One region of the Nocardiopsis gilva YIM 90087 genome, then DNA from elsewhere that is predicted to be linked to it. Evidence: riboswitches for the same ligand, from Rfam matches in the RefSeq annotation. Region 1 holds a riboswitch; each other region holds the start of a gene.
The links. A riboswitch is a leader RNA that binds a small molecule or an ion and turns the genes downstream of it on or off. The one in region 1 is predicted to bind cobalamin.
Positions count from the first base shown of each region.

Region 2: another riboswitch for cobalamin. It lies ahead of CDO52_RS00560 (ABC transporter substrate-binding protein); the one in region 1 lies ahead of metE (5-methyltetrahydropteroyltriglutamate--homocysteine S-methyltransferase).
Region 3: another riboswitch for cobalamin. It lies ahead of cobN (cobaltochelatase subunit CobN); the one in region 1 lies ahead of metE (5-methyltetrahydropteroyltriglutamate--homocysteine S-methyltransferase).

Region 1 covers NZ_CP022753.1:4,312,374-4,323,049, forward strand. Annotated here, with positions in the region: gene CDO52_RS19400 (coiled-coil domain-containing protein) at 1-734, shown strand, start outside; gene CDO52_RS28225 (hypothetical protein) at 798-947, opposite strand; gene CDO52_RS19405 (hypothetical protein) at 1,527-2,582, shown strand; gene metE (5-methyltetrahydropteroyltriglutamate--homocysteine S-methyltransferase) at 2,737-5,019, opposite strand; cobalamin riboswitch at 5,196-5,418, opposite strand; gene CDO52_RS19415 (polysaccharide deacetylase family protein) at 5,685-7,346, shown strand; gene CDO52_RS19420 (DUF6461 domain-containing protein) at 7,704-8,312, shown strand; gene CDO52_RS19425 (quinone-dependent dihydroorotate dehydrogenase) at 8,494-9,627, opposite strand; gene CDO52_RS19430 (proteasome assembly chaperone family protein) at 9,631-10,551, opposite strand.
Region 2 covers NZ_CP022753.1:90,232-100,907, reverse strand. Annotated here, with positions in the region: gene CDO52_RS00565 (FecCD family ABC transporter permease) at 134-1,288, opposite strand; gene CDO52_RS00560 (ABC transporter substrate-binding protein) at 1,297-2,355, opposite strand; cobalamin riboswitch at 2,451-2,630, opposite strand; gene putP (sodium/proline symporter PutP) at 2,947-4,449, shown strand; gene CDO52_RS00550 (putative glycolipid-binding domain-containing protein) at 4,588-5,160, shown strand; gene nadE (ammonia-dependent NAD(+) synthetase) at 5,305-6,144, shown strand; gene CDO52_RS00540 (ABC transporter ATP-binding protein) at 6,424-8,325, shown strand; gene CDO52_RS00535 (cytochrome P450) at 8,427-9,722, opposite strand; gene CDO52_RS00530 (nucleoside hydrolase) at 9,780-10,676, opposite strand, start outside.
Region 3 covers NZ_CP022753.1:2,103,200-2,113,875, forward strand. Annotated here, with positions in the region: gene CDO52_RS09730 (cobalamin biosynthesis protein) at 1-580, shown strand, start outside; gene CDO52_RS09735 (cobyric acid synthase) at 582-2,156, shown strand; gene CDO52_RS09740 (hypothetical protein) at 2,431-2,937, shown strand; gene CDO52_RS09745 (glycine betaine ABC transporter substrate-binding protein) at 3,045-4,025, opposite strand; gene CDO52_RS09750 (ABC transporter permease) at 4,026-4,841, opposite strand; gene CDO52_RS09755 (ABC transporter ATP-binding protein) at 4,838-6,157, opposite strand; gene CDO52_RS09760 (ABC transporter permease) at 6,150-6,806, opposite strand; gene CDO52_RS09765 (hypothetical protein) at 7,148-7,699, opposite strand; cobalamin riboswitch at 7,836-7,979, shown strand; partial or broken gene cobN (cobaltochelatase subunit CobN) at 8,042-10,676, shown strand, end outside.

The DNA of each region.
Region 1 (10,676 bases):
CCGAGAAGGCCGAGAAGCGCGCGAAGAAGACCCAGGAGAAGGTCGACGCCGCACAGGACCAGGTCCGTCAGCTGGCCGTGGCCAGCTACACGCGGGGCGGCATCGACCCCGCCTTCTCGCTGTTCGTCGAGGACGACCCGCAGGAGGTCATCGACCAGGCCTCCCTGGTCGGACACCTGTCCAGCAGCCAGCGCGACAAGATCAACCGCCTGGAGCGGGCGATCAACCGCGACAAGAAGGCGCAGAAGAACGCCGAGAAGAAGGTCGACAAGGTCAAGAAGGACCTCGACGAGCTGGAGGGCCGCCGGGAGAAGGTGCAGGAGCTCATCGCCAAGCACCCCGTCCAGGAGATGGGCCCGCCGGACAGCCTCACCCCGCGCACCCGGCAGATGAAGGAAATCGTCATCGAGAAGTTCGGGGAGGGGAAGAAGCAGGGCGGCGTCGGCTGCTACCGCCCGGACGGGGGTTTCGTCGTCGGCGAGCACCCCAAGGGCCGGGCCTGCGACTTCATGGTGAACAACGAGGGCGAGATGCCCTCACAGGAGCAGATCGACCGCGGGTACGACATCGCGAAGTTCGCTCAGGACAACGCGGAACGGCTCGGCGTCATGTACATCATCTATCGGCAGAAGATCTGGGACGTGCGCCGCAGCGGCGAGGGCTGGCGCGACATGGCCGACCGCGGCAGCATCACCGAGAACCACTTCGACCACGTGCACATCTCGATGATGTGACGCGCCCTTCCGCCTCGCGGGCGGGCCGCGGCCCGCCCGCGAGGGTGTGCGGCTTCGGGCCCATCAGCCCCCGGTGAAGATCGGGGCGTACAGGACGGTCATACAGCCGCCGATGAGGGCCAGCATCGAGCCGACGGCGAGGATGAACACGAGCCAGGCGAGGAAACCGTGCCGGGGACGGTGGTCCGGACGTTGCGGGGAAGACGACGACACTGTTGCCCTTCACATCACTGGTCCGCCATCGGCGGACGTCGAGGGATAGGGATACCGCGGATACCCACCGTATCCCCCGGCACACAGAGGCGGGCGCCGGACGGCTGACCGGCCCCGGAACCCGATCTCGATCCCGCAACGATCCCGCCGGATTCGTCCCGTTTTCTTGGCGTGACCGCCACCCTGAACGTCAGGGTCCGAACCTTTGGCCCGCGCGGCAGCGCACGGGACGACATGCACCGTTTCCACCCCCATTCCCACCACAAAACGGTGACGATCCATGACGATTCCCCGGGACACCGGAACCGCGGCCGATTGCGGAAGCTAAGATTGCCGAGTCCTGCCCCCTGACGCACATGCGGCAACCCGTCGGGTGCCAGGGGTACGCAGCAGAGCGATCGCTTCCGCCCGAGGTCGAGCCGCGGTCACGGATGGCCACATCCCGGCCCGTGGTGTGCGCACCTCGCGCGGATCCTAGCGAGCGGATCCACCCGTATCAGGCCATTCCAGATGGAACCGACAACGCGCCGACGCGCGTCTGACGGACAGTTCATATACGCAGCTGGCGCGAGGGGAGTCATGAGCGACAACGGACCCTACACACAGCCTCCGCAATTCCCGCAGGATGGCGAAGGCGGCTCCGGAGGACAACCGCCCTACGGCGGCGGTGCCTACGGCCAGCCCGGGCCCGAGCAGGGTGGCCCCCACCCCGGTCAGCAGTACCCGAGCGGCCCCTACCAGGCGCCCTACGGCGGCCAGAACACCGGGGGACAGCCGGGCTACGGCCCACCGCAAGGCGGGCCGCAGTACCAGCAGCCGCAGGAGCAGCCGATGTACTCCGGCCCCCAGGGGCCCCAGCCGCCCTACGGCGGTCCCGGTATGCCCGGTGGCTACCCGCCGCCCCCGCCGCCCAAGAAGAGCAGCGCCGGGATGTGGATCATCATCGGCGGCGGCGCCGTCATCCTGATCCTGGTGATCGCGGTGTTCATCGTGGTGCTGCGGCCCAGCGACGACAAGCAGTCCGTGGCCCCGCAGCCCGAGGAGCAGTCGCAGTCGGACGACAAGCCCAAGGACGAGCCGGCCGACGAGCCGGAACCCAAGGCCAAGGGTGAGCCGCCCTACAAGCTGCCCGAGGACGCTTGCAAGACCTACACCGAGGACAAGCTGAGCGAGTACTCGATCTCCGACGGCAGCAAGAACCTCAGCGACAACCGCTCCACCTGCCGCTGGCGGGTCGAGGGCGAGGGCGACACGTGGGGCACGTTCTCCCTGGAGTACCAGACCCCCTACGCCGGCTCCGACTCCGTCGAGGGCGCCAAGGACGACTTCAAGTCGGCCGTCAAGTACGCCACCGACGAGAGCAATGACTACATCAAGCGCGAGGTCCACGAGGAAGAGGACGTCAAGATCGGTGAGGAAGCCAAGCTGATCTTCGCCACGGAGAACTCCATCGGCTCCAACTACTCGGTGGCCACGCTGCTGATCCGCGACGGGAACATCAACACCGAGGTGAAGCTCTCGATGTCGCCCGGTCTCGGCGCCGACGAGAGCGTCCCGGCCCCGCTGGAGTTCTCCGACGTGGAGGACATGATGCTCGACCTCGGCAAGGCGTCGCTGACCCCGATCGGCTCCTAAGGACCGATCGCGGCGAGCGCGCCGGAGACGACGACGGGGGTGTGCGGGCCTGAGCCCGCACACCCCCGTTTTTCCGTGCTCCCGGCCCGATCGCGCGCCGCCCGCTGTCGGGGACACCGGGCGGCGCCTCAGGCGGCCGGGACGGCCGGCCGGATCAGCCGGGCAGGTCGGCGCGCACGCGGCGGGCCGCCTCGACCATGTTGCGCAGGGCCGGTTCGACCTCCGCGTAGCCGCGGGTCTTCAGCCCGCAGTCGGGGTTGACCCACAGCCGCCCCGGATCGACCGCCCGCAGGGCGTCGCGCAGTGCCGCCTCGATCTCGTCGGCCGTGGGCACCCGGGGCGAGTGGATGTCGTAGACACCCGGGCCGATGCCCCGCTTGTACCCCGCGACGGCCAGGTCGTCGACCAGTTCCATGTGGGAGCGGGCCGCCTCGACGCTGGTGACGTCAGCGTCCAGCTGTTCGATGGCGCCGACGATCCGCCCGAACTCCGAATAGCACATGTGCGTGTGGATCCGGGTGGTGTCGGCAACGCCGGAGGTCGCCAGCCGGAACGAGCCGATCGCCCAGGCGAGGTAGTCGGCGTGGTAATCGGCGCGCAGCGGCAGCAGCTCGCGCAGGGCGGCCTCGTCGACCTGGATGTGCCGGATCCCCGCCCGCTCCAGGTCGGAGACCTCGTCGCGCAGCGCGAGCGCCACCTGGCGGGCGGTGTCGCCCAGCGGCTGGTCGTCCCGCACGAACGACCAGGCCAGCATGGTGACCGGGCCGGTGAGCATGCCCTTGACGGGCTTGGACGTGCGCGACTGGGCGTAGGTGATCCACTCGACGGTCATCGGCTCGGGCCGGGAGACGTCGCCGTAGAGGATCGGCGGGCGGACGCACCGCGACCCGTAGGACTGCACCCACCCCTTCTGGGTCGTGACGAAGCCGTCCAGGCGCTCGGCGAAGTACTGCACCATGTCGTTGCGCTCGGGCTCGCCGTGGACGAGGACGTCCAGGCCGATGTCCTCCTGCAGCGCGAGGACGCGGTCGATCTCGGCGCGCATCCGCCGCGTGTACTCCGCGTCGTCGATCCGCCCGGCGCGGTGGTCGGCGCGCGCCTTGCGCACATCGGCGGTCTGCGGGAACGAACCGATGGTGGTCGTCTGCAGCGGCGGGTCGTCGGTCCGGGCCGCACCGCGCTGGTCGTGCCCGTTGCGGGCCACGTCGTCGCCCAGCGCGTCCAGCCGTGCGCGCACCCGGCGGTTGACGAACGCCCCGCTGTCCGGGGCTGAGGCACGCGCCCGCTCCAGCTCCGCCGCGATGCCCTCGTCCCCGGCCGACAGCGCCCGGCCGAGCAGCACGACCTCGTCGAGCTTCTGGCGGGCGAACGCCAGCCGCTCGCGGATCACCGGGTCGAGCTCGGTCTCGGCGTCCAGGTCGATGGGCACGTGCAGCAGGGAGCAGGAGGTGCCGACGACGATCCCGCGGGCCAGGCCCAGGAGCGAGCCCAGGGTGGACAGCGCCTTGGGCAGGTCCGCCCGCCACACGTTGCGGCCGTCGACGACGCCCGCGACCAGGGTGGTGTCACCCAGGCCCGAGATGGCGGCGATCTCGTCGACCGACTCCGGCCCGGCCACCAGGTCCAGGCCGATCCGCTCCACCGGGGTTCGCTTGAGGACCTCCAGCGCCTCGGTGCCGATCGACCCGAAATAGGTGGAGACGAGAATCTCGGGGCGGTTGGTGAGCTCGCCGAGCCGACCGTAGGCGCGCTCCAGCGCCACCAGCTCGGCGCGGCCGTCATCGGTCGCCAGGATGGGCTCGTCCAGCTGCACCTGGCGCGCGCCGGCGGCGGCCAGGAGCTCCAGCAGCTCGGCGTAGCGGCCGAGGAGGTCGTCCAGGAGCTCCAGCGGCCGCCAGCCCTGCGGGGCGTCCGCGGCGGGCTTGGCCAGCATCAGGAAGGTGAGCGGGCCGACGAGCACCGGCCGGGTGACGATGCCCAGCCCCTTGGCCTGGGCGAACTCCGAGAGGGGCTTGGTGGAGGCGGCCAGGCGGGGCCGCTGGTCGGGGGACAGTTCCGGGACCAGGTAGTGGTAGTTGGTGTCGAACCACTTGGTCATCTCCAGGGGCGCGATGTCGTCGGAGCCCCGGGCCATCGCGAAGTAGCGCCGCAGCTCGGCCTCGCGGTCGTCCCCGGCGAAGTCGGGGGTGCGGAAGCGCTCCGGCACCAGGTCGAACAGGACCGCGGTGTCGAGCATGTGGTCGTAGCAGGAGAACGTGTTGGACGGGATCTCCGCCACCCCGGCGTCGCGCAGGGTCTCCCAGACGCCGCGGCGCAGCCGGGCCGCGACGGCGTCCAGTTCGGAGGCGGGGACGCGTCCCGCCCAGTAGGCCTCGCTCGCCCGCTTGAGCTCGCGGTTGGGGCCGATGCGGGGGTATCCGTGCACGGTGGTCGTCATCGGACGGCACCGCCTCGAAGCGAGGTTCGGGTTCTCATGGCTTCTTCTCTCCCTCGTCGAACAGCCGTTGGCGGTCCAGCCGTGCCGTTCGGGAGCAACGCATGAGCGCGTGCGCGGTGAAGCGCCCGTCGCCCGCGGCCCTCCCTCGAGGCACGTGGACCAACCGCGGACGCGGGGGCGTCCACGGGCGGAGGGCAGGTATTCGGACTCGTGGGCGTACGTGCCGGGGTGCCGACACGCGGGCCTACCGGCCGTCGCTTCCCAGGCGGGTCGTGCCCAGTGCTGTTGACGGCTCTCGTTCCCACTCACCGCTGCGGGGCAGTCCCGGATTCGCACCGGGTTCCCTCTTTCGACACGCGCGACTGCTGCCGTGCGTGTACCGACCGCGGCTGCCAGTATAGGGATCCGTTTGCGCGCGGCTCGGTCGGGCATGCCCTCATGCGCCCGAAACATCCCCGTTCCTGCGGTTTTGCGTTTCGGACAGCGGGTGTTGACGCTCTTATTGCCCGCCATGTCAGCGGGCAGGCCCTTGACCGTTCTAAGCTCGTTCGGTGGGCCCGGTTGCACCTGCTGAACACCCCCTGGCGAAGGCGATCCGGACCCTTGAGCAACCGAGAATTCGGGTCTGAAAAACTCCCCACCAATTGCGAAAGACGTTCCTTCCCTTGCAGACAGAGCCCGGCGAACCCGACGCGCCGTTCACCACACCCAACTCGCCCGCGCCGACTTCGGCAGGTCGGCGCACCCCACGCCTCCCGCGAGCCTCCGCTCCGATCGCGCTCGCACTCGTGACCGCCCTGGCGCTCGCCGCCTGCTCCTCCCCGGACGCCGAGCACAAGTCCGACAAGCCCGAGCGGGCCAAGGCGACCGGCAAGGCCGACGAGCTCACCGTCGTCGATCTCGACAACGTCCCGGACGTGACCGAGGAGACGAAGGAGACCGAGGAGTCCGGCGTCACGGCGGAGCTGGCCTACCCGAAGATCCCCAACGCCGACCCGCTGACGAAGCGGCTGGGCGAGATCACCGGCCAGGAGCGGGACGACTTCCTCGGCGCCAACTCCAAGGCCAAGGACATCAAGATCGGCTGGAACCTGAGCGTCGCGGGCGACGACGTCGTGGCGGTCCGGCTCACCCAGGACGAGAAGGACGACGAGGGCGAGCACACCGCCTACGCGACCTACTGGTACGACACCACCACGGGGACCACCGCCTACTCCACCGAGCTGCTGGCCGGGCAGAAGGAGCTGGAGACCCTCGACGGCCTGGTGAAGAAGGCGCTCAAGGACAAGGACGCCGCGGACACCTCCCAGCTCTACCCGATCCTGCGGTCGTACGACTCGATGGGCTTCAACCCCGACGGCGACCTCGTCGTGGAGTTCGACGAGGGCCAGGTGGCCCCGGTGAAGTCCGGCCGGATCTCCGCCGTCATCCCGAAGGAGGACGTCGACCCGCTGCTGTCGGACTTCGGCAAGAAGGCCCAGGCCGCGGCCGTCGTCGTCACCCCCGACTACCGGATCGAGAAGGCGGCGACGCCCCCGAAGGACGGCGCCGACGCCGAGATCCCCGGGATGATGCCGGTGCGCGACGACAGCGTCGACTGCTCCGACCCCGCGTCCAAGTGCATCGCGCTCACCTTCGACGACGGCCCGGGCGAGCGCACGCCGGAGCTGCTCGACGCCCTCGCCGAGTACGACGCCAAGGCCACCTTCTTCCTCACCGGCGAGCCCGTGCAGGAACACGCGTCCACGGTGCGGCGCGAGTACGCCGAAGGCCACGAGCTCGCCAACCACACCGTGCACCACCCCGACCTGACCCGGCAGGCCGAGGTCCGGGTCCGCGCGGAGCTCGACACGGTCAACGACCTGGTCCGGCGCGAGACCGGGTTCAGCCTGGAGCTCATGCGCCCGCCGTACGGCGCCACCAACGACATGGTCTCCAAGATCTCCAAGGAGAAGGGGCTCGCGGAGATCATCTGGAGCGTCGACACCAACGACTGGAAGGACCGCAACGCCTCCATCGTGTCCAAGCGCGCGGTGCAGGGCGCCCAGCCCGGGTCGATCATCCTGATGCACGACATCCACGGCACGACCATCGACGCCGTCCCCTCCATCCTCAAGCAGCTGGATGAGAAGGGCTACAAGATGGTCACGGTGTCCCAGTTGCTCGGTGACACCGAGCCGGGCAAGTCCTACTTCAACGGCCACCCTGAGGAGAAGAAGGACGGCGCGGACTCCAAGGAGGACAAGGAAGACAAGGGCGAGAAGGACGGCAAGGACGAGAAGGGCACCGAGTCGCCCGCCTCGGACGCGTCCGACTCCAAGGACTGACCGCGGCACTTCTGAGACGGACCGGCGCGCCCCGCGAGAATGCGGTGCGCGCCGCGTCATATAAGAAAAGGGTGTCCCCCGTACAAGGCACCCCCTACCCAGGCGTAATGTGGGACGCCGTGGACGCCGCCACGACGTTGTCGTGTCGGCACTGTCGCACTGTGACGGCGATGTCCGGGGCCCGCGATCGAGACGTGGGCGGATACCCGGAATCGCCCTCCCCAATCCCATACCGGTGTCCTGAAGTGGCCCGCTTAACCGACCTCCCCGAGGGAAAACGTCAAGTGGGCGCACTTCCCTTTCCGGGCGGAACCCCCCGCACACAAAGGCCCATGAGAACGCAGAAGGGAAAGGCCGATGGCTGTCGCGTGTCCAGGTGACTACGCCTGGCTGCGAGAGACGCAGCCGGATCTGGCCGAGGCGTACTGCCTCTCCTATGTCCGGGGACTGACCAAGGCCGAGGCGCTGGGCCGCCTCGGCGTGGCCGAGCGGCACCTGCGGTGCCTCCCAATCGCCGAGGCCGTCGAGGCGGGGCTGAGCGCCGAGGACATTCCGCCGCTCACGGTGCACGCGCTCACCGTCCACGGGTGGACCGTCGTCGTGGAGCCCACCGGCTGCCGCGCCACCCGCCCGGAGTGCTACCGCCAGCTCTCCGCCGAGACCGAGCTGGTGTCGGTGCGCGTCCTCATGGAGCAGCGCTGCGAGTTCCGCTGGGTCGTCGACGGCGTGCTGCAGACCTTCTTCGACGCCGCCACCCCCGCCGTCCGCCGCGGCACTCGCCCCGACGCGCTGGAAGACCAGATGCGGGCCGTAGGGCTGACCGACGAGGCCGACCTGCCCGACCCGGGCGCCGCGCTGCTGGCCCTGGCCGAGCGCGTCACCGGCGTCCGGATCCGCCCCGAGCACCTGGACGGCCCGCTGCTGGGCGCGGAGCTCGACGCCCCCGCCCCGCTCGCCAGGACCTGAGGCACCACCGCGACGACAACGGCGCCCCTCCCGGATTCTCCTCCGGGAGGGGCGCCGTTCGTCATATCCGACTACAGACCTTTCACCGACAATGCCGCCGGATCCTCCGTTGATCTCGGCGAAGTGCACCGAATACTTGCGAGTATTCGGTGCACTTCGCCGAGATCAACGGAGGGAGCGCTCAGCCGTGTGCCTGGTCCTCCGGCACATCGGCGTCCACACCCACCGCGTCGGCGATCGAGGCATACCCCGCGGCGCGGGCCAGCCGGGCCAGGCCCCGGTGCATCGTGCGGGGCCACAGCGGGCCGCCGTAGATGAGCCCCGTGTAGCCCTGGACCAGGGTGGCACCGGCGCGGATGCGCTCCCAGGCGTCCTGCGGCGTTTCGATGCCGCCCACCGCGATGAGCACCAGGCGGTCGCCCACGCGGGCGCGCAGGCGCTTCAGCACCTGCATCGAACGCCACTTCAGCGGCGCTCCGGACAGCCCTCCGGTGCCGGCCTCGCGCACCGTGTCCGCATCGGAGCGCAGGCCGTCGCGGGCGATGGTGGTGTTGGTGGCGATGATGCCGTCGAGACCGAGGTCAAGCGCGAGGTCGGCGACGGCGTCGATGTCCTCGTCGGCGAGATCCGGCGCGATCTTGACCAGCAGCGGCAGCGTGGAGTGCCCCTCGGCGTCGAGGGTGGCCCGCACCTCGGCCAGCAGCGGGCGCAGCCGCTCCACGGCCTGCAGGTCGCGCAGGCCGGGGGTGTTCGGGGAGCTGACGTTGACGACCATGTAGTCGGCGAAGGGGGCGAGCCGTCGCGCGCTGGTGGTGTAGTCGCCCACCGCCTCGGACTCGGGTGTCACCTTGGTCTTGCCGATGTTGATGCCGACGACCGCCTCGCTGCGGGAGCCCCGCTGGCGGCTGCGCTCCAGCAGCCGGTCGGCGACCACGACGGAGCCCTGGTTGTTGAAGCCCATCCGGTTGACGATGGCGCGGTCGTCGACCAGGCGGAACAGCCGCGGCGCCGGGTTCCCGGGCTGCGGGTGCGCGGTCACCGTGCCGACCTCGACGTGGCCGAAGCCGAGCACGGTGAGGCCGTCGATGCCCTCGGCGTTCTTGTCGAACCCGGCGGCCAGGCCGAGCGGCCCGCGGAACTCGCGGCCGAGCGCGGTGACGGCCAGTTCCTGCTCACGCGGGCCCAGCACCCGGCGCATGGCGTCGGCGGCGCCGGGGACGGCGGCGACGCAACGCAGCGCGGCGAAGCTCAGCCGGTGGACCGCCTCCGCGTCGGTGTGCCGCAGCACGGCGTGGAAGAGCATCTGGTAGAGCAAGGATCAACCTTCCGAGCCACGCTCGCGCTCGGCGAGGTAGCGTTCGAGTTCCGCGCCGAGTTCATCGGCCGTGGGCAGGGCGGTTTCGTCACCGGCCAGCAGACCGTCCGCGTTGTCCGAGGCCTGGCGCGCCGTCATGATGTCGTCGTACTGGCGCTCCAGGTTGCTGACCACGCGCTGGACCTCCTCGGAGGCGGCGACCTGCTCGTCGATCTCGGCGTCGGTGCCCTTCGCGCTCTCCTCCAGGCTCTGGACGGGCAGCGCCAGGCCGGTGGCCCCGGCGACGTAGGAGAGGGCGGCGATGGCGGCGCGCGGGTACTCCGACTGGGCGAGGTAGCTGGGCACGTGCACGCCGAAGCCGATGACGTCGTGGCCCGCCTCGCCGAGCCGGTACTCCAGCAGGGCGGCGGCGCTGGAGGGCACCTCGACCCGGCCGATCCAGGGGCTGTGCGCGGCGACGAGTTCGGGGCGGGTGGCGTGGGCCGTGACCGTGGCGGGGCGGGTGTGCGGGACGGACATGGGGATTCCGTGCATGCCCACGGTGAGGCTCACCGAGAAGTGCTCGACGAGGCGGCGCACGGCGGCGGTGAAGGCCTCCCACTCCGTGTCCGGCTCCAGGCCGTAGAGCAGGAGGAATGGGGTGCCCTCGTCGTCGTGCATGAGGTAGAGGTTGAGCTTGGGCGGGGTGTAGTCGGTGTAGGCGTTCTCGACGAAGGTCATCTCCGGGCGCCGGGAGCGGTAGTCCAGCAACCGGTCGATGTCGAAGGTCGCGACCACCTCGGCGGAGTACGCGTCGAAGAGCGCGCTCGCGGCCTGCTTTCCGGTCGACCCGGCATCCACGAACCCGTCGAGGACGACGAGCATGACGGCGCCGCGGATGTCGAAACCGGGTTGCAGCTCGTAGAGGTCGGCATGGTCACGCACCTGGACAGGTCTCCATTCGCGAGTGAGCAAGGGGACCGGGGCCCGTGGCCCCGGGGGCTCGACGTGGGAGGAGTGGTTCCCGCGGGGCGGTCGGCGGGACCTCGCCCCAGGATAGCGACGCGGGG
Region 2 (10,676 bases), 1.9 Mb from region 1:
ATATCCCGGCAAAGGTCGCGGAACTGACAAAAGTAATAGACCAAGCGACTGTCCGAATGCGGACAACCGGTCTAGGTGCCCCGGAGTCACATGGCGGCAGGGGGCCGACGGGGATCAGCTGTTTCCTCCGGCCTCATGATCTACGGGCATCCCGCCGCATCAGCCACAGGAAGAACGGCGCCCCGCACAGGGCCGTGAGGATGCCCACCGGGATCTCCTCAGGGGACGCCAGCGTGCGGGCGGCGAGGTCGGCGAGGATGAGGAAGACCGCGCCGAGGAGGGTGGCGACCGGGAGGAAACGGCGGTGGTCGGAGCCCACGAGGAAGCGGGCGATGTGCGGCATCATCAGGCCGACGAAGCCGATCGGGCCGCTCACCGCCACCATGACGCCGATGGCCAGTGAGATCAGTACGAACATCAGAACGCGGAACCGGTCGGCGTGCAGGCCGATGCCCGTCGCCATGTCGTCGCCGAGCTGGAAGACGTTGAGCGCGGTGGTCTGGGCGGCGATGAGGAGCAGGACGATGAGCACCGTGGCCGCTGGCAGCGGAAGCATGTCCCACGTGCTGCCGCCCAGTCCGCCGAGGGTCCAGCGCATGACCTGCTTGGCGGCGTGGGGCTGGCCCGACAGCATGATGATCAGGTTCGCGGCGGCCTGCAGCACCTGGCCGACCACGACACCGGACAGGATGAGTCGGGTGCTGGTCATCCTGCCGCTCGTCCGCGCCACGGAGTAGACGGCCACCAGTGCGGTCAGAGCCCCGAGGAAGGCCGCCAGCGGGACCGAGTACGTACCGGCCACGGTGATGCCCGCGATCGTCACGAGCACCGCGCCGAAGGTGGCGCCCGAGGACACCCCCAGCAGGAGCGGGTCGGCCAAGGGGTTGCGCACCAGCGTCTGCAACACCGCGCCGACCATCGCGAGTCCGGCCCCTACCAGGGCGGCCAGCAGGACCCGGGGCAGCCGGGCCGTCAGCACGATCCGCTCGTGGGCCACCGACCAGGTCGGGTCGATGGCTCCGGGGACGATCTGGTGCGCCAGGATGCGCCAGGTCTCGGCGACGGAGATCCCCACCGACCCGGCGACGACGCCGAACGTCACAGCAAGCGGCAGCGCTGCGACAAGGGCCGGAACCACGATGGACACGGGGAGGCGGCGCGGGACGCGCCGCCCCAGGAGTGTCCGCCGCTGTCCGTCCCGCTGCGGATCGCCGTACTGGTCCTCAGCGGGCGGATCAACGGCGGAGTCCACTGCGGTGTCGGCGGCGGACCGCGTGTGCTGTCGCATGCCCCGGCTCAGAACGCGTCCGGATGCAGCTGCTCGGCGACGTCGTAGACGGCGTCGCCGGCCCGGACGCCCACCACCGCCGAAGACAGCGGGAGCACCGCGAACCGCTCCTCCTTGATCGCCGGGACGTCGGCGAGCGTGGGGTTCTCCAGCAGTGCCCGCTTCTTCTCCTCCACCGGCGTCTCGCCGTAGTCGTAGATGAGGATCGCGTCGGGGGAGCGCTCGGCGACCTGTTCGACGGAGACGTCGGCGAAGACCTTGTCGACGTCGTCGAAGACGTTGCGGCCTCCGGCGCGCTCGATGATCTCGGTGCCGATGCCGTTGCCGCCCGCGGTGGAGACGGTCGAGTCGATGGAGTCGACGACGACCACGTCCACCGGGTCAACGTCCGCCAGCCGCTTCCGGGCTTCGTCCACCCGTGCCGTGATGTCGTCGTTGACCTCGTCCGCGCGATCCTCGACCCCGAAGATCAACGCGATGTTGTCGATCTCGGTGGAGACGGTCTCCATGGTGACGTTGTCGGTGCACTGCTCGATGTTCTCGTAGGTCGCGATCCCGGCATCGGCCATCGCCTCCCGGCCCCGCCCCTCGGCGTCATCCAAGGCGCTGCTCCCGAAACCCGCGTAGACGAAGTCCGGGTCGGCCTCCAGCACCTGTTCGAACGAGGGGTACTCGTCGGCGAGGACCGGGACCGCGTCGTAGGCCTCCTGGAACTCCGGCAGTACCGCGTCGTCCAGATACGCCGTGCCCACCAGCCGGTCCTCCAAGCCGAGCGCCAGCATCACCTCGGTGGCGTGCTGGTTCATGGTCACCACGCGCTCCGGCGGCGCGTCGATGACGACATCGGTGCCGCAGTTGGCGATGGTGACGGGGAAACCTTCCGGGGAGGCTGCGGTGGGGTCGTCCGTGGCGTCCGACGCCCCGCTACCGCAGCCGGTGAGCGCGACGACCAGGGCCGATGCGGCCGCTGCCGTGGCTGTCGCCGACGACGTCGATGCGGTACCCCGGGCCGACAGGGGGCGGGCGAAGGGTGGGAAGGTGGTGAAGGGGCGGGGGATCTTGGGCACGTCCGGTCCTCTCGCGGGTCCGGGCGCGGTGGGATGCGCGGGCGCCCCTGCGAACAGGGCTGTGTGCCCGCTCGTCCCGGGGTCCGCGCCCCTGGTCGACGGTGTCGCGACGGCCCAGTCTCCTGACTCCCGGATCATCGCCTCACCCGGCCTTCCAGCGCCTGCGCGCCGTGGCCATCCGTGGGCTCGACTCCCCGGTCACAGTGGCGGGACCGTGCCGGACTCGCACCGGCTTCCTGGTTTCCGTCGCCACAGGCGATCGTAGGGCCCAGGAGCTGCACGTACCCGTACTGGGCGACGTGGTGTCCCGATCGTGATCTTGGACACTTGCGGGCGAAAGGTCATCGAGAGGTAAAGTGCCCGACCTGCCTATATGTACCCTTCGTTACGGTAAATGTCCGATCAGACAAGGTGTAGGGGAGACGCATGGCCGGTTCGACAAGCATGGACGACGAACGCATCGGCCAGGTCTCGAAGTAGTGACTAAGTCCATATCGGTCATTGCCACACCTTTCACTCGCGCGTCAGGATTCGGTCAATTCCCGTGATCCCGACGAGCAGAGAAAAGAGGGGAGCCGAGTGAGCAGTTCGATGGTGGCCTCGACCGCCACCTTCGCCATGTACTTCGTGGCGATGGTCGCGATCGGTCTCTGGGTCTACAAGCGGACAACGTCCCTGTCCGACTTCGTCCTCGGCGGCCGCCAGCTGAACAGCTGGGTGGCGGGCCTGAGCGCGAACGCCAGCGACTTCAGCGCGTGGCTGCTGCTGGGGCTTCCCGGCGCGATCTACCTCTCCGGCCTCGGCGAGGCGTGGATCGCCGTGGGCCTCGCCATCGGCTTCGCGGCCAGCTGGTACCTGATCGCCGGTCGGCTGCGCGTCTACACCGAGCGCGCCACCGACGCGCGCAACGGCGGCGAGTCCAACTCGCTGACCCTCTCCTCCTACCTGGAGAACCGCTTCGGTGACCACAGCGGTGTCCTGCGCGGCGCCTCGGCCATCCTGATCCTGCTCTTCTACCTCTTCTACGTCGCCTCCGGCCTGGTCGCCATGGGCGGTCTGTTCGAGAAGGTCTTCGACATGCCGTCGGCCGTCGCGATCATCGTCGGCGTCTCGATCGTCGTCCTCTACACCTTCCTCGGCGGTTTCCTCGCGGTCAGCTACACCGACGTCATCCAGGCCGTGATGATGTGGCTCGCGCTGCTCGTCGTGCCGATCGTGGCGATCATCGTCGTCATGACCGACCCGTCCGCCGGCCACGAGGTCGACTTCGGCAGCATGCTCGGCGGCGTCGAGGGCACGAACCTCGGGGACGCGCTCGCGCCCATCGCCATCATCTCCGGTCTCGCCTGGGGCATCGGCTACCTCGGCCAGCCGCACATCCTCGCCCGCTTCATGGGCATCCGCTCGGCCAAGGCCGTCCCGCAGGCCGCCGTCATCAGCGTCGGCTGGGCGGTCACCGCCATGGCCCTGGCGCTGCTCGTCGGCTTCACCGGCGTCGTCTTCTTCGACACCCCGCTGGAGGACGCCGAGCAGGTCTTCCCCTCGCTCATCAGCGCGCTGATGAACCCGTGGGTGGCCGGGCTGCTGCTCGCCGCCATCCTGGCCGCGGTCATGAGCACCGCCGACTCCCAGCTCCTGGTCGCCTCCTCCGCGATCACCGAGGACGGCTACCGGGCGTTCGTCAACCGCGAGGCCTCGCCCATGAAGCTGGTGTGGATCAGCCGCGCCGCGGTCGTGGGCGTGGCCGTGGCCGCCGCGGCCATCGCGCTGTCGGGCAACCAGACGATCATGGAGCTGGTCGGCTACGCCTGGGCCGGGTTCGGCGCCGGGTTCGGCCCCGTCATCCTGCTCTCCCTGTACTGGCGCAAGATGAACCGCGGGGGCGCGCTCGCCGGCATGGTCGGCGGCGGTGCCACGGCGGTCATCTGGACCGAGCTCGACGCCCGGGTCATGCACACCGACTTGTACGCGATGGTTCCGGCCGTGGTCGTCAGCCTCATCGCGATCGCCGTCTTCAACAACCTGGGCCGGGCCAGCCAGCAGATGGAGGACGACTTCGACCGCGTGGACGGCGAAGCCAAGGCCACCGTCTGAGCCCAGAAGCCCAGCCCAGCCGCCCGCGAATGACAGGACCCACCGGTACCCCCGCCGGTGGGTCCTTCTTTGCTGTTGTGACGCATCGGTGATGGGGGCACGCTGTTGTGTAATCGGTCGTACAGGTAGAACGGTGTCATGTCCGCCAGAAACGATCACCCCGCTGTGTGGTCTCGGCTCGATGTCGTCGAAGGACTGGGCCTGGGCACACTCATCGCGGAAACGGACGGCTTCCGGTTGGAGGCGACGGAGGTCGTCGTCGACCGGGGTACCCGCTATTCCTGCCGCTTCACCGTGTGGGCCGATCTGGCGTGGGTGACCCGCGGCGCCCGGGTCGAGATCCTCTCCCCGAACGGCGTGCGCACCCTCGAGCTGGCGTCAAAGGGCGCCCACTGGACGCGTGACGGCAAACCCGCCCCCGACCTCGACGGATGTGTGGACGTGGATGTCGCGTCCACTCCGCTGACCAACACGCTGCCCATCCGCCGCCTGGGTCTGAGCCCGGGGGAGTCACGCGAGATCCCGGTCGCGTGGATCGACATCCCCGACCTGAGCGTGCACCGGATGACCCAGCGCTACACCCGGCACCAGTCGTCCGAAGGCCGCGGGCGCTACGTCTACGGCGATCCCGACCACGGCAGCTTCGAGCTCACGGTCGATCGCCACGGCCTCATCGTCGACTACGAGGGCTTCGCCGCCCGGGTGAGCTGAGCCCCTCCCCCTCCCCTGTCCACCATCCCCGGTCCTCGACCTTCGTTCCCCTCCGGTTTCTGATCCCCGACCCCCATGCGCCGTCCGTGGGTGGGTGTTCGGAATAATCCGACGACGCTCGCCTACGGAATGGGACGGCCCCTTATGACGAACACGTACCTGCCCGACCTGCAGGAAGCCCGCCGCGCCATCATCCAGGAACTGGAGGTGGCGGAGGCGTTCGATGCCCGACAGGAGATCGAGCGCCGGGTCGGCTTCCTCGCCGAACGGCTCACCGGCACCGGCTGCACCGCGCTCGTCCTGGGCATCAGCGGCGGGGTGGACTCGCTGACCACCGGGCGGCTGTGCCGACTCGCCGCGGACCGGGTGCGCGCGGACGGCGGCAGAGTCGAGTACATCGCGATGCGCCTGCCCTACGGCGTCCAGGCCGACGAGAAGGACGCCGCCCGCGCCGTCGAGTTCGGTGCCCCCGACCGGTGCCTGACCGTCAACGTCAAGCCCGCCACCGACGCCCTGGCCGCCTCCCTCACCGAGGCCGGACTGGACTTCACCGACGATGGCACGCGCGACTTCGTGATCGGCAACGCCAAGGCGCGCGAGCGCATGGTGGCGCAGTACGCCGTGGCCGGAGGCGCGGGCGGCCTGGTGGTGGGCACCGACCACGCGGCCGAGGCGGTGACCGGATTCTTCACCAAGTTCGGCGACGGAGCGGCGGACGTCGTGCCGCTGACCGGCCTGACCAAGCGGCGCGTGCGCGCCGTCGCCGCCGAGCTGGGGGCGCCGCGGGACCTGGTGGACAAGACGCCCACCGCCGACCTGGAATCGCTGTCCCCGCAGAAGCCCGACGAGGACGCGCTCGGCCTGACCTACGACGAGATCGACGACTTCCTCGAGGGCCGCCCGGTCTCCGACCGCGTCAGCCGCGCGCTGATCGACCGCTACCGCGCCACCGCGCACAAGCGCGCCCTGCCGACCACTCTCTGAGGCATCGCCGCACGCGACCACCCGCCCGCGGTCGCCGTCTTTCTCCCACCGCCGCCGCTGAAGTGTCACACCCGCCCATCATGCTGGGCGGGTGTTCGGCGTTTCCGCCCCTTTTCCCGCCCCCTTCCCCCGTCCCGAGCCGCACGCGTGGAATCAGTCCGCCCCGCGGAGGGTTGACCTCAACAATGGTTGAGGATTTAGCGTCGTGATCCATAGCGGGCGGTGCGCCAACCGCCCCGACCTGAACTCCCCAACATTCGGTGGTGTGGCATGAGCAGCATGGAAGTCACCGCGTGGCATCAGCTCTACACGTCGATGCACGCCCAACGGGACCGACGCCCCTTCTCCAAGGCCACGTTCCGGCGCATCATCACCTTCGCCCGCCCGCATCGGCGCCGACTCGGGCTGTTCATCGTGCTCAGCGTCGTGTCGGCGGCGCTGGCCGTCGCGACCCCGGTCCTGGCCGGCCAGGTGGTCGACGCGATCATCGACAGCTCGGCGGTCGACCTCATCGTCCGGCTCGCACTCCTCATCGCGCTCATCGCCCTCGCCGAGGCCGGGGTCGGCCTGGTCACCCGGTACCTGTCGGCGAGCATCGGCGAGAGCGTCATCGTCGACCTGCGCACGGCCGTCTACGACCACGTCCAACGCATGCCGATCGCCTTCTTCACCCGAACGCGTACCGGTGCGCTGGTCAGCAGGCTCAACAACGACGTCATCGGCGCGCAGCGGGCGTTCAGCGACATCCTGTCCAACGTCGTCGGCAATATCGTGACGCTCACGCTCGCCCTGGCCGTGATGCTCTCGCTCTCCTGGCAGATCACCCTGATCTCGCTGGTCCTGCTGCCGGTGTTCGTCCTCCCCGCGCGGCGGATGGGAGGCAAGCTGGCCCGGCTGGAGCGCGAGGCCGCCAACCACGACGCCGCCATGGGCACGCAGATGACCGAGCGGTTCTCCGCGGCCGGGGCGACGCTGGTCAAGCTGTTCGGCCGCCCCGCCGACGAATCGGCCGAGTTCTCGCGCCGGGCGTGGCGGGTGCGCGACATCGGGGTGCGGACGGCGATGACACAGGAGGTGTTCATCACGGCGCTGACCCTCGTCTCCGCCCTCGCGCTCGCCCTCGTCTACGGGCTCGGCGGATTCTTCGCCGTGGGCGGGATGCTGGACGCCGGGTCCGTCGTCGCCCTCGCGATGCTGCTCACCCGCCTGTACGCGCCGCTGACGGCGCTGGCCGGTGCCCGCGTGGAGGTCATGAGCGCGCTGGTCAGCTTCGACCGGGTCTTCGAGGTCCTGGACCTCCCGCCGCTGATCGAGGAGAAGCCCGACGCCCGCGGCGTCCCCGAGGGGCCGGTGTCGGTGGAGTTCGACGGCGTGGGCTTCGCCTACCCGTCGGCCGACAAGGTCTCCCTGGCCTCGCTGGAGGAGGTCGCCAACCTCGACACGCGCGGCGGCGAGCGCGTCCTGCACGACGTGTCCTTCCGTGCCGAGCCCGGGCAGATGGTGGCGCTGGTCGGGTCGTCCGGAGCCGGGAAGTCGACGATCGCGCAGCTGCTGCCGCGCCTCTACGACGCCGACGAGGGCGCCGTGCGGCTGTCCGGCGTCGACGTTCGGGACCTGACGGCCGACTCGATCCGCGGCACCATCGGGATGGTCACCCAGGACGGACACCTGTTCCACGAGTCGGTGCGGGAGAACCTGCGGCTGGCCCGGCCGGAGGCCTCCGACGACGAGCTGTGGTCCGCACTGCGCCGCGCACGGCTCGACGACCTCATCGCGTCGCTGCCCGACGGCCTGGACACCATCGTCGGCGAGCGCGGCTACCGGCTCTCCGGCGGCGAGCGCCAGCGGTTGACGATCGCGCGGCTGCTGCTGGCCCGCCCGCAGGTGGTGATCCTCGACGAGGCCACCGCGCACCTGGACTCCACCTCCGAGGCCGCGGTGCAGGAGGCACTGGGCGCGGCGCTCGCCGGGCGGACCGCCGTGGTCATCGCGCACCGCCTGTCCACCATCCAGGCCGCCGACCTCATCCTGGTGGTCGAGGCCGGGCGGATCGTGGAGCGCGGGACGCACGCCGAGCTGCTCGCGGCGGGCGGCCGCTACGAGGAGCTGTACCGTACCCAGTTCGACTCCTCGCCCGCTCCGGTGCCGGAGGCGCTGGAGTCGACGACGGCCGCCGCCTGAGGCCGGGCGAACGCTCGGCGGACAGCGGGAACAGCGCCGGTGACCTGGGTGCCCTCGCGGGGTGCCCGAGGCGCCGGCGCTTCGCGTGTCGGCGGCGGTGCTCACCACACCAGCGGCAGCTCCTCCGGGGAGCGGTGGATGAGCGTCGGCCGCATGGTGATGTCCCGCTCCGGGGCCAGGCGCAGTCCCGGCAGCCGCCGGGTCAGCTTCTCCAGGGTGATGCGGACCTGCGCCCGGGCGAGGCGGGACCCCGGGCAGCTGTGCACGCCGTGCCCGAACGCCAGATGCCGGACGCTCGGCCGGGTGATGTCGAAGGTGTCGGGACGGTCGCACAGCGCCTTGTCGCGGTTGGCGGAGCCGAACGCGACGAAGACGTCGGTCCCGGCCGGAAGCCGGGTCCCGGCGAGGATGGCGTCGCGGGTGGTGACCCGGCGGAAGCCCTGGATCGGGGCGTCGAAGCGGGCGGCCTCCTCCACCGCCCCGGGGATGAGTTCGGGGCGCTCGCACAGCAGCTCCCACTGGTCGCGGTGGCGCAGCAGGTGCAGCAGCGCGGTGCCGATCAGGGCCGTGGTCGTCAGGTGCCCGGCGAGGAGCACGTTGACCAGGGTCGACACCAGCTCGCCGCGCTGCTCGGCCGTGGGCTCGTCCGGCCAGGGACACAGCGCCCGGATCATGTCGGTGCACAGGTCGGAGCGCGGATCCTCGCGGTGGCGGCGCGCGTAGTCGTCCATAAGGTGCTGAAGGGCGACGGAGTCGCGGGCGGCGGCCACCTGGTCGTCCGGGTCGAGCGGGCGGAACAGCAGCTGCTCGGCGCGGCGGCTCGCGTGGACGGCGGCGGGGACGTCATCGGGGTCGAGGCCGAGCAGCCGACCGATCACTTCCCCCGGCAGCCGTTCGGCATAGGAGCTCATCAGCTCGACCTCGCCGTCCGGCGCGAAGCCGTCGATCAGTGCGGTGACGCGCTCGGTGATGAACGGGATCATCGTGATGACGCGCGCCGGGGAGAGTCCGCGTGTGTGCGGGTCGCGGTAGCGGCGGTGCCGCTCGCCATCGGTGGTGAGCACGACGGACCCGCCGCTGATGCCCTTCCCCATCTCCGCGAGCGCGGCCGGACACGGGGTGATGTCGGGGCGCAGGGCGTTCGCCGAGGAGAAGTCCGACGGCCGGTTCAGCACCTCCTGCACGTCGGCGTAGCGGGCGACCAGCCACGCGTCCAACTCCGGAACGTTGGTGAGCCCGTCGGAGCGACGGGCCTGGGCGTAGCGGGGGTAGGGGTCGCGCTGCAGCGCGTCGAGTGCGTCCAGTGCGTCGACATCCACGGTCTGCCTCCGGGGCGGCAATGTGGTGCGGGCACGGTGCCCAACGCCGATGATGGACGACGGTGGGACATCGGACAAGGGTGCTCCTGCCGCGGTTGCCCGCTGGCCCGATGTCCCCGCCGCTCAGAGTTCGGGTCAGCCCCCGGAGGTCTGGAAGGGCCGCTGCGGCCGCGTCGGTGTGGACAGCAGGCCCTTGATGTAGGCGTAGAAGCCCGCGGCGTCGATGTCGTCCACGACGGTGGCGTTGTCCGGGAGCCCGTGGACACCCCACGACATCGCCGCGTACCCGCGGGTGAGCTCCCCGCCGGTCTCCACGTCCACGTTGTAGCGGGCGCTGCGCCGCACCAGCTCGGGGTGGAGCAGCAGGGCGGCGGTGAGCGAGTCGGGGTGGGTCGTGCCGTCGATGCCCACGCTCTGGTCGAACTCCAGGGTGGCCGCGCATACGCGGGTGAAGAAGTCGGCGAGCGGCGTGCCCAGGGCGGCGATCTCGTCCAGCGCGGGTTGGGCGAAGACGGCCTGGTCGAGGGTGACGGGCGCCCAGGGCACCACGGTGATGGGGAGTCCGGGCGCTAACGCGAACACTGCCTTGGCGGCCTCGGGGTCGACGTAGAAGTTGAACTCCGCGGCGGCGGTGATGTTCCCGCGCCCGTTGTTGGAGCCGCCCATGATGTACAGCGCCTTGACGTTGCGCGCGAAGTCGGGGTCGCGGATGGCCGCCATGGCGATGTTGGTGAGCGGGCCGATGGCGACGATCGACAGCTCTCCCGGGCGCTCCGCGGCCATGCGCACGAGTGTGTCGACGGCGTGCTCCCGCTCGGTCGCGCACCCCTCGAAGTCCATGTCGAGCCCGCCCGAGCCGTCGCCGTGCACGTCCTCGGCGCTGACCCAGGGGCGGACCATCGGGCGGCGGCAGCCCAGGTGGATGGGGACCTCGCCGAGGCGTCCGGCGACGTTGAGGGTCATGAAGGCGTTGCGGACCTGCGACTCGAAGCCGACGTTGCCCGCCACCATCGTGATGGCGCGCAGGTCGGC
Region 3 (10,676 bases), 2.2 Mb from region 1:
GGAGAACACCTCCGACGCCGTCGTCGCCCCCCTGCTGTGGGGCGGACTGCTCGGTCTCCCCGGACTCCTCGGCTACCGGGCGGTCAACACCCTCGACGCCATGGTCGGGCACCGCTCGGAGCGCTATGAGCGGTTCGGCTGGGCCTCCGCCCGCCTCGACGACGTCGCCAACTGGGCGCCCGCCCGGCTGACCGCCCTCCTGGCGGCCGCCGCCGCTCCGCTCGTCTCCGGGGATGCCCGGCGCACACTGCGGATCCGCGCGCGCTACGGGCGGTGCCACCCCAGCCCCAACGCCGGGCACTGCGAGGCGGCCTTCGCCGGAGCACTGGACCTGCGCCTGGGCGGGACCAACAGCTACCGGGGCAGGGTCGAACACCGCCCCGAGCTCGGAACGGGCCGCCACCCGGAGGTCCACGACATCCGCCGCGCTGTGCGGCTCGCCCGCGCTGTCAACGGCGCCTCCGCTCTCACCGCCGCCCTGCTGGCGGCGCTCCCCTCACCCCCGCCTCCCTTCCGACCGACTGATGGACACAAGCACGGCCCCGGGCCCACGGCGCGGGCCCCTCAGCGAAAGGCCTGATGTGACCCGGACCCCCTCCGGCGCCGCCGCGGCGCTGCTCGTTGCCGGAACCACCTCCGACGCCGGAAAAAGCGTCATCGCGGCGGGACTGTGCCGCTGGCTCGCCCGCCAGGGTGTGAAGGTCGCCCCGTTCAAGGCGCAGAACATGTCGCTCAACTCGGTGGTGACACCCGACGGCGCCGAGATCGGCCGCGCCCAGGCCATGCAGGCCGCCGCCTGCGGCATCGAACCCAGCGCGCTGATGAACCCGGTGCTGCTCAAGCCGGGCGGCGACCGGACCAGCCAGGTCGTCGTGCAGGGCCGCCCCATCGGTGAGGCCGACGCGATGAACTACCGGAGCTACAAGGACCGCCTGCGCGACGTCGCGGCGCGCAGCCTGGAGGAGCTCCGCTCCCGCTACGAGGTGGTGATCTGCGAGGGTGCGGGGAGCCCCGCGGAGATCAACCTGCGCTCCGGCGACATCGCCAACATGGGGCTGGCCCGCGCGGCCCGCCTCCCGGTGCTCGTCGTCGGCGACATCGACCGGGGCGGCGTGTTCGCCGCGCTGCACGGAACGCTCGCCCTGCTGGAACCCGCCGACCAGGCGCTGATCGCCGGGTTCGTGATCAACAAGTTCCGTGGCGCGCCCGAGCTCCTGGACCCCGGCCTGCGGATGATCAGCGACCTGACCGGGCGCCCCGTGCACGGGGTCCTGCCGTGGCTCGACGGACTGTGGCTGGACGTGGAGGACTCCCTCGCCCTGAGCGTCGACCGCGGGCCGATGCGCGCCCCGGTGGGGCGGCGGACGCTGCGCGCGGCCGTCGTCCGCACCCCGCGGATCAGCAACTTCACCGACATCGACGCGCTGACCGTGGAACCCGGCGTCGATGTGCGCTTCGTGACCTCGCCCCACGAACTCGGCGACGCCGACCTGGTGATCCTGCCGGGCAGCCGCGCCACCGTCGGCGACCTGGCGTGGCTGCGGGAGCGGGGGCTGCACGAGGCCGTGGCCGACCACGCCGAACGCGGCGGGCCGGTCCTCGGCATCTGCGGCGGGTACCAGATGCTGGCCGAGGAGATCCACGACGACGTGGAATCCGGTGCGGGGCGGGTGCCCGGGCTCGGCCTGCTCCCGACGACCGTCCACTTCGCGCAGGAGAAGACCCTGGGCCGCCCCGAGGGCACGGCCTACGGGCAGCGGGTCGAGGCCTACGAGATCCACCACGGCCGGACCACGGTGGACTGGGACCGCGCCGATGGCACCCCCGTGCCCTTCCTCGACGGCTGCCGCAGGGGGCCGGTGTTCGGCACGACCTGGCACGGTGCCCTGGAGAACGACGCCTTCCGCCGCGCCTTCCTGGCCGACGTCGCCGCGGTGGCCGGGCGCGACTTCGTCCCCGCCCCCGACACGGACTTCGCCGCCGAGCGCACCGCGCGCCTGGACGCCCTCGGCGACCTCGTCGAACAGCACATGGACACCGACGCCGTCTGGCGCCTGCTCGAGTCGGGCGCCCCGGAGGGGTTGCCGGTGATCCCCCCCGGCGGGCGTCCCTCTCCGTTGATCTCGGGGATATCGACCGAATACTCGCTGGTATAAGGGCGATATCCCCGAGATCAACGGAGAGGCCGGCGCCGCAGGGCTTGTGGATAACCGAGGCGGCCGGGCACGCGTTCGGGTTAGCGTGGCTTCTGAGAAGATCGCGGTCACGTGGAATTCAGGGGGCGCGGCCCGCCGGTCGGCGGCGCGGCGCGTGCGATGCCCGGAGGACGTCCGGAGGACGACGGTCCCCCACCGTGTCGACGACCGCTCACCGGCCCCCGGCCGCGCCGCCGGGGGCGCCGATTCACACCTCGGAGGTATGCAGGTGAGCATGTCCACCCCTGACCCCGTCGCCCCCACCATGGCCGGGGCGGCCCGCCGCGTCGTCCTTGTCCTGGACCCGGTGACCCACGCCGAGCTGCAGCGGGCGGCCGGGCATCGGGATGTCGAGTCCTACCTCTACGTTCTGGCCGGGCGCTATGCCCGCTGGAGCGAGCTGCGCGCGTGGCTCTCCCAGCTGGAGGCGTCCTACGGCCCGGTCCCGCCCGAGGCGCTGGAGGGGCTGCACCGGCGGATGCTGGGGCTGTCCCGGCGCTCGCCCGACGGCATGCGCCGCCTCACCGTCGCGTTCAGCACCGAGGAGTTCGCCGCCCTCGGCGCGGCGGCGGGTGAACGCCCGATCGCGTCGTACGTGCGCGAGCTGCTCACCGACCGCCTCACCGCGCCGGAGGCAGATGCCGGGCGCGGCGAGAGCGCCCACGCACCGTCGGAGCCGGGCACGTCGGCGTCGGAGAGCGTGGCCGAGCGGCGGGACGAACCGGTCGGGGCGGTCGGCTGACACAGCGGGGTGCCCGCGCGTCGTCGGTAACCCTCAGCGTCATCCGACTCGCGCGGGCACCCCGTGCGGCCCGTGGTCGCGGGCCGTGCCGTCCGCGTTGGCGTCCGCTACTCCTTGAGGAAGCCCTCCTTGGTCAGCCACTCCCGGGCCACGGTGGCGGGGTCGTCACCCTCCTGGTCGGCCTGGGCGTTGAGCTCCGTCACCGTCTCGGTGTCGAGCTTCTCCGCGATGGGGCCGAAGATCTCCTCCAGCATCGGGTACTTCTCGTTGAAGTCCTTCTTGACGGTGATCGCCGGGTTGTAGATCGGGAAGACGTTCTTGTCGTCCTCCAGCATCTTCAGGCCCAGCGCCTTGATCCGGCCGTCGGTGGAGTAGGCGGACCCGACCGCGCACTTGCCCTCGGACACGGAGGTGTACACCACGCCCGAGTCCATGGTCTGCACGTCGTCGTTGGGGAGGTCCTTGGTGGAGATCCCGTAGTCCTCGCGCGTCTGGGCGAGGCCGTCGGAGCGGTCGTGGTACTCGGTGTCGACGCACAGCGAGCGCTCGTCCTCGGGGATCTCGAGGAAGTCGGAGATCCCCTCGAGGTCGTACTTCTCGGCGGTCTCCGGGGTGACCACGAGCGCGTAGGTGTTGTTCATCGGGGCCGGCGGGTCGAGCCACACCATGTCGTTCTCTTCGAGGTCGCGGTCGCGGATCGCCTCGTACTGCTTGCGCGGGTCCTTGATGACCTCTTCCTGGCCCTCATAGATCAGCCACGCCGTGCCGGTGTACTCCCACATCAGGTCGATGTCGCCGTTGAGCATGGCGCGGCGCGCGTTCTCGCTGCCGGCGATGTTGGTCTCGTCCTGGACGTCGGCCCCGGCGGCGGACAGCGCCTGGACGGCGATCTGGCCGAGAATGAGCTGCTCGGTGAGCTCCTTGGAGCCGACCTTGATGGTCTGCCCCTCCAGCTCCTCGAACGTCGGGATGGAACCGGCCTCCACGTCGAGACTGCTGCCTCCGCCGCCGGATTCCAGTCCGCATCCGGTGGCCAGCAGTGCCAGCCCGAGGGTTGCGGCGGCGAGGCCGGTCGTGCGGTTGCGCATCTAGAGTCCCTTCGGTTGAACGAGTCGGTTGACCATTCCGGCGATCCAGTCGACGAGGAGGGCCAGCAGTGCGATCAGCAGCGATCCGATGAACAGGGTGGCGTCGCGGCTGGTGCTGTTACCGGCGACGACGAGCTGCCCCAGGCCGCCGGCGTTCATGAAGATCGCCAGGCCCACCATGCCGACGAGGAGCACCAGCGTGGTGCGGATCCCGGCGAGGATGAGCGGAAGCGCGAGGGGGAGCTCCACTTTGAACAGCACCCGCCACGCCGGCATGCCGATGCCGCGGGCGGCGTCGATCAGCGCGGGGTCCACCTGCTGCAGGCCGACCATGGTGTTGCGCAGCGCGGGCAGGACGGCGTAGATGACCAGCCCGATGACGGCCGGCCAGAAGCCGATGCCGACGCCGATGGCGAGCAGCACGAGTACGCCGATGGGCGGTGCCGACTGCCCGATGTTGGCGATGCCCAGCACGATCGGGGTCGACCAGCGCATCTTGTCCCGGCTGACGACGATTCCCATGGGGACCGCGATGAGCAGGACGATCACCGTGGAGACCGCGGCGAGCTGCAGGTGCTCGGAGGTGCGGCGGGCGATGTTGTCCAGGTTGAGCGAGCGCAGCTCGGTGTTGTCGAAGTACCCCCCGACGTCGCCGAGCCAGGTGTAGAACAGCGCCGCGGCGGCGAGCAGCAGGATCACGGCGGGTGCGAGGAAGAGCCGCCACCCGCTGCCCAGCGGTGAGGCCGCCGTCTCCACGCGCTCCGTGGCGCGGTCGGCGTCGTCGGGGGCGGTGGAGGCGTTGGGAGGCGCGGTCATGCGACCTCACCCGCCCCGACGGCCTCCTCGGGAGCCGCCTGCTCCTCCTCGTCCTCCGGTTCGGCGGCCAGCGACACCGGCGACTTGCCCGCGGCCAGGCGCTGGCGGCGCAGCTCCTTCTGCCGCTCGTAGAGGTCGGAGACGTGGTGCTGCACGGCCGCCAGGGTGACGGCGCCGGTGTAGGCACGGCTCCCGTCGACGATCGGAACGATGTCCTCGGGACAGTTGAGCAGGGCCTCCATCGCCTCGCGCAGCGTGGCGTCAGCGGGCACGACGGTACTGAGCCGGTCGTCGTCCGCGCTGATCAGGTCGGCGATGGTGCCCGAAGCGGTCGCCAGTTCGGCGGGGCCGGTCCAGCGCAGCGGGCGGTCCAGCTCGTCGAGCACGATCGCCCGGTCGGCCGCGCTCTCGGTGAGCCGGTGCCGGACGTCGGAGATGCTGTCCTCCAGCCGCGCCCGCACGACGTTCTCCGGCGTGATGCTCGCGACCGGAGTGAGCTTCAGCAGCCGCATGGAGCTCTCCCCGCCGACGAACTGCTCCACATACGCGTTGGCCGGGTTGGTCAGGATCTCCTCGGCCGGCGCGTACTGGACGATCGTGGATCCGGTGTCCAGGATGGCGATGCGGTCGCCGAGCTTGAGCGCCTCGTCGACGTCGTGGGTGACGAAGACGATGGTCTTGGACAGCTCCCGCTGCAACCGGAGCAGCTCGTCCTGCAGGTTCTCCCGGGTGATCGGGTCGAGCGCACCGAACGGCTCGTCCATCAGCAGCACCTGCGGGTCGGCGGCCAGGGCCCGCGCCACACCGACACGCTGCTGCTGCCCGCCCGACAGCTGGCGCGGGTAGCGCGTGCGGTACTCGGCCGGGTCCAGCCCCACGAGGTTGAGCAGCTCGTCCACGCGCTCGGTGATGCGCTGCTTGGCCCAGCCGAGCATCATCGGCACCTGCGCGATGTTCTGCGCCACGGTCATGTGCGGGAACAACCCGGCCTGCTGGATGACGTAGCCGATGTGGCGGCGCAGCTCGTCGGGGCGCTGCGCCTTGGCGTCGCTGTCACCGATCATGATGCGGCCCGTCGTCGGCTCGATCAGCCGGTTGATCATCCGCATCGTGGTGGTCTTGCCGCACCCGGAGGGGCCGAGCAGGACGACGATCTCTCCGGCCGGGATCGTCATGGTCAGATTGTCGACGGCGGTCTCCGCGGAGGCGCCGAACCGCTTCGTCACCTCGATGAGGCGGATGGGGACGCCCCCGGCACGGTCACCGCTCGCGGCGGGGTCGGCCGGCGTTCGCGGGGCGGTGGTGCTCTCAGGCATGGATTCGAATTCCTCGTGAGGTGGTCAACTTGCCGATCAGGACGAAGATGAGGTCGAACAGCAGCGCCAGCACGACGATGCCCAGCGTGCCCGCCAGCGCCATGTTCGGCGCGTTGACCGTGCCGAGGCGGCCCTGGGCGCTGAAGATCAGCTGGCCCAGACCGGGCCCGTTGACGAAGGCGGCGATGGCGCCGATGCCCATCGCGAGCTGGGTGGACACGCGCAGCCCGGCCAGGATCGCGGGCCAGGCCAGCGGGAGCTGGACCCGGAACAGGGCGCGGGTGCGGCTCATGCCGATGCCGTGCGCGGCGTCCACCAGTGCCGGGTCGACGCCGTTCAGTCCGGAGATCGTGTTGCGCAGGATGGGCAGCAGCGAGTAGAGCACGATCGCCGTCACCGTCGGCGCCACGCCCAGTCCGAGGGGCGTGATCAGCAGGCCGAGCATGGCCAGCGAGGGGATGGTGAAGATGATGCTGGTGGTGCCGGTGGTCAGCGCGGCGGCCGTCTCGTTCCGGAATGCCAGCACGCCGATCCCCACCCCCAGGACGGCCGCGATCAGAATGCACTGCGCGATCAGGCTGGCGTGCTGGGTCGCCTGCATCACGATCGTGTCGGAATGCCGGTCGACGTACGCCAAGAAGTCGGTCACGATGCGAGCGCCTCCCGAGCAGGGGAGCACACGCCTTGAGCGGAATCGGTCATGAGGGGCAACGTAGCCGCGTGAATCCGGAGTACGCGTCGAGACGAATAAGGTGATCGTTCTGTTGTCGGATCAGAATTGAACCGCAACGCCGCGACGCTTGACGTCGGATTGCGGCGCGGCGTTCCGTTTGTCCGAGAAATCCGCTCTGACCTGCGTTCTTCTGTCCATTTTCGGTGGTCGGCGGGGCGCTTTTCACGTCTCGGTCACACGTTGTGTCAGGGCAGGCTCACAGGGCGACCCACTCTCGCGTTCCTATCCACGGCCGTTGTCCGCGTTCTCATACGTCCTCACGGCATGGCCGCCAGCGAACGGGCGTAATTGACGTGCTGCACCACCTGCATCATCGTCGACGGATCGCGGGCAGGGATGAGCGTCGAATGCACGATCCCGTGTCCCTGCACGGTCACCTGAATGCTCCCAGTAATCCTGCGCTCTTTCATGAGGAGAAACAAGAGCCCGAGGAGACAGAAGACGAAGAACAGGATGGCCAGCACGATCGCCACCGGCGGAATGGTCTCGTGCTGCTGTGTCATGTCGTTGACGTTCCACATGCTGCCCTTGATCGGAAAACGTCCCGAGGGGGTGATCACCTCGGTGCGGGTGACGGTGATGTCCCCGATCGTGGTGAGCGGCACATTATCGGCACCGGAGACCTCCGACGGGCCCTGCCACCCTCCGGTCTGCGGCGTTCCGCCATAGGGGGACACCTCGCCCGGATGTGGCTGCGCGCCCGACGGATACGGTGCGCCGCCCGGATGGGGCTGTTCGAACGGGGTATCGGGCCGCTGCTGTCCGAACGGGTCGCTCGGGCCGGGCGAGGGGTAGGGATCGTGGGTCATGCCCGCGATTCTTTCTTACGGAGTGACGGCCCTGAAACCCCGGAGTGGCAGGCGTTCCGGCGATCAGCGGACGGGGGCGCGGTGGTCCCCTGCGGGCACACCGCGCTCTTCTGCGAGGATGGGCGACGGCGGTGCGCAGGAACCCGGTGCGAATCCGGGGCGGTCCCGCCACTGTGACCAGGGAGTGAACCCGCCCACACACGCCACTGCCGCGGCGGCTCGCGGGTGCGAACGCGGTGGGAAGGCAGCGGGGAGCGGCGATCTGGGAGCCAGGAGACTGCGCGCCGACACGCATCTGTTCGGTCACGGGGCGCGGACCCCGGCGAAGACGAAGGACCACGAGTGGCAACGATCCTGCTGCTGTCCACGGCCGATACCGAGTTGCTGGCGGCGCGCGCCGCCGACGCGGGCTACCGGACCGCCAACCCGGCCCGCACCGACCCCGACGACCTCCCCGCCCTGCTGGACGGCGTCGACGTCGCGGTCGTGCGGCTGCTCGGCGGGCGCGAGGCGTGGCCGCAGGGCCTGGACACCCTCCGGGCGAGCGGGGTTCCGCTCGTCGCGCTCGGCGGCGAGGCGGCCCCCGACGCCGAGCTCATCGCGTTCTCCACGGTGCCCTCCGGCGTCGCCACCGAGACCCACGCCTACCTGCGCGAGGGCGGCATCGGCAACCTCCGCCAACTGGCCCGCTTCCTCTCCGACACCGTGCTGCTCACCGGCGAGGGCTTCGAGCCGCCGGAGCGCATGCCCGACTACGGCGTGCACGGCTCCTACGGCTCCGACCCCCAGCGCCCGACCGTGGCCGTGGTGTTCTACCGGGCGCACGAGCTGTCGGGGAACACCGCCTTCATCGACGTGCTGTGCGAGGCGATCGAGGCCGCAGGAGGCAACGCCCTGCCGGTGTTCTCCGGCTCGCTGCGCGGCCTGACCGCCGAGACCCACCCGGGCCTGTTCGAGCTGCTCGGCCGCGCCGACGCCGTCATCACCACGGTGCTGGCGGCCGGTGGGGCGGTGGCCGCCGACGCTAGTGGGGGCGGCGACGAGGACGCCTGGGACGCCGGGGCGCTGGCCGCGCTGGACGTGCCCATCCTCCAGGGACTGGTGCTCACCTCCAGCCGCGAGCGCTGGCAGGCCTCCGACGCCGCCCTGACCCCGATGGACGCCGGGATGCAGGTCGCGATCCCGGAGTTCGACGGGCGGCTGATCACCGTCCCCTTCTCGTTCAAGGAGACGGGGGAGGACGGCCAGATCCCGGTCTACGCCGCCGACCCCGAGCGCGCCGCGCGCATCGCCGGGATCGCCGTGCGCCACGCCCGCCTGCACGCCGTTCCCCCGGAGCGGCGCCGCCTGGCCGTGGTGCTGTCCTCCTACCCGACCAAGCACTCCCGGGTGGGCAACGCCGTCGGCCTGGACACCCCCGCCTCGGCGGTGCGGCTGTTCCGGCTCCTGGCCGAGCGCGGCTACGACCTCGGCTCCGACGACACGCTGTGGCGCGTGCCCGGTCCGGAGGAGGACCGCCGCGAGGACGACGGCGACCCGCTGATCCACGCTCTGATCAGCGCCGGGGGCCACGACGTCGAATGGCTCAGCGAGGAGCAGCTCGCCCGCGCCGACGCCCGCGTCCCGCTGGACGACTACCGCCGCTGGTTCGACGCCCTGCCCGCCGAACTGACCGCGGGCATCCGGGAGCACTGGGGCGAGCCGCCGGGCGAGCTCTACGTCGACGACTCCTCGGGCCGCCCCGAGATCGTGCTGGCCAGCCTGCGGTTCGGCAACGTCGTGCTGATGATCCAGCCGCCGCGGGGCTTCGGCGAGAACCCGATCGCGATCTACCACGACCCGGACCTGCCGCCCTCGCACCACTACCTGGCGGCCTACCGCTGGCTGGAGACCGCGCGAAAGGACGGCGGATTCGGCGCCGACGCCGTCGTCCACCTGGGCAAGCACGGCACCCTGGAGTGGCTGCCCGGCAAGGGGCTGGGACTGGCGGCCGAGGACGCCCCCGACGCGGTTCTCGGCGACCTCCCCTTCGTCTACCCGTTCATCGTCAACGACCCCGGCGAGGGCACGCAGGCCAAGCGCCGCTCGCACGCCACCGTGGTCGACCACCTCGTCCCGCCGATGGCGCGCGCCGACACCTACGGCGACATCGCCAAGCTCGAACAGCTGTTGGACGAGTACGCCCTCGTCAGCGACCTCGACCCGGACAAGGCCCCGGCGCTGCGCGCGCAGATCTGGACGCTGATCAAGGCCGCCGAGCTCCACCACGACCTGCACCAGGACGAGATGCCCGGCGAGGACGACTTCGACGACTTCGTCATGCACGTCGACGGGTACCTCTGCGAGATCAAGGACGTGCAGATCCGCGACGGCCTGCACATCCTCGGCGCCGCGCCGGAGGGCGAGGCGCGGGTCAACCTCGTGCTGGCCGTGCTGCGCGCCTCGCAGGTGTGGGCCGGGCAGGTGGGCGCCCTGCCCGGGCTGCGGGCGGCCCTGGCGGAGGCCTTCGGGCTGGAGGAGAAAACGCTGCTGGCCGAGCCGGGGGCGCGGGCCGAGGTCCCGCCGCCCTGACCGACCTGGTGGAGGGGCCGTCGCGCAGCGCCTCCGACGCGCTCGACCTGATCGACACGCTGGCCCGGCGCGTGGTCGAGGCCATGGACGAGCGCGGGTGGCACGCGGACGAGGCCGGGCGCGTGATGACGGACGTGCTGGGCCGCCCCCTGCCCTCAGCCGAGCGCGTCCTCGTCTTCGCCGCCGAGGAGGTGGTGCCGCGCCTGGCCGCCACCGGCAACGAGATCGACGCGGTCCTGCACGCGCTCGACGGCGGCCACATCCCCGCCGGGCCCTCCGGGTCCCCGACCCGGGGGCTGGTCAACGTGCTGCCCACCGGCCGCAACTTCTACTCGGTCGACCCCAAGGCGATCCCCGCGCGCAACTCCTGGGACGTCGGGCAGGCGCTGGCCGACTCGCTGATCAA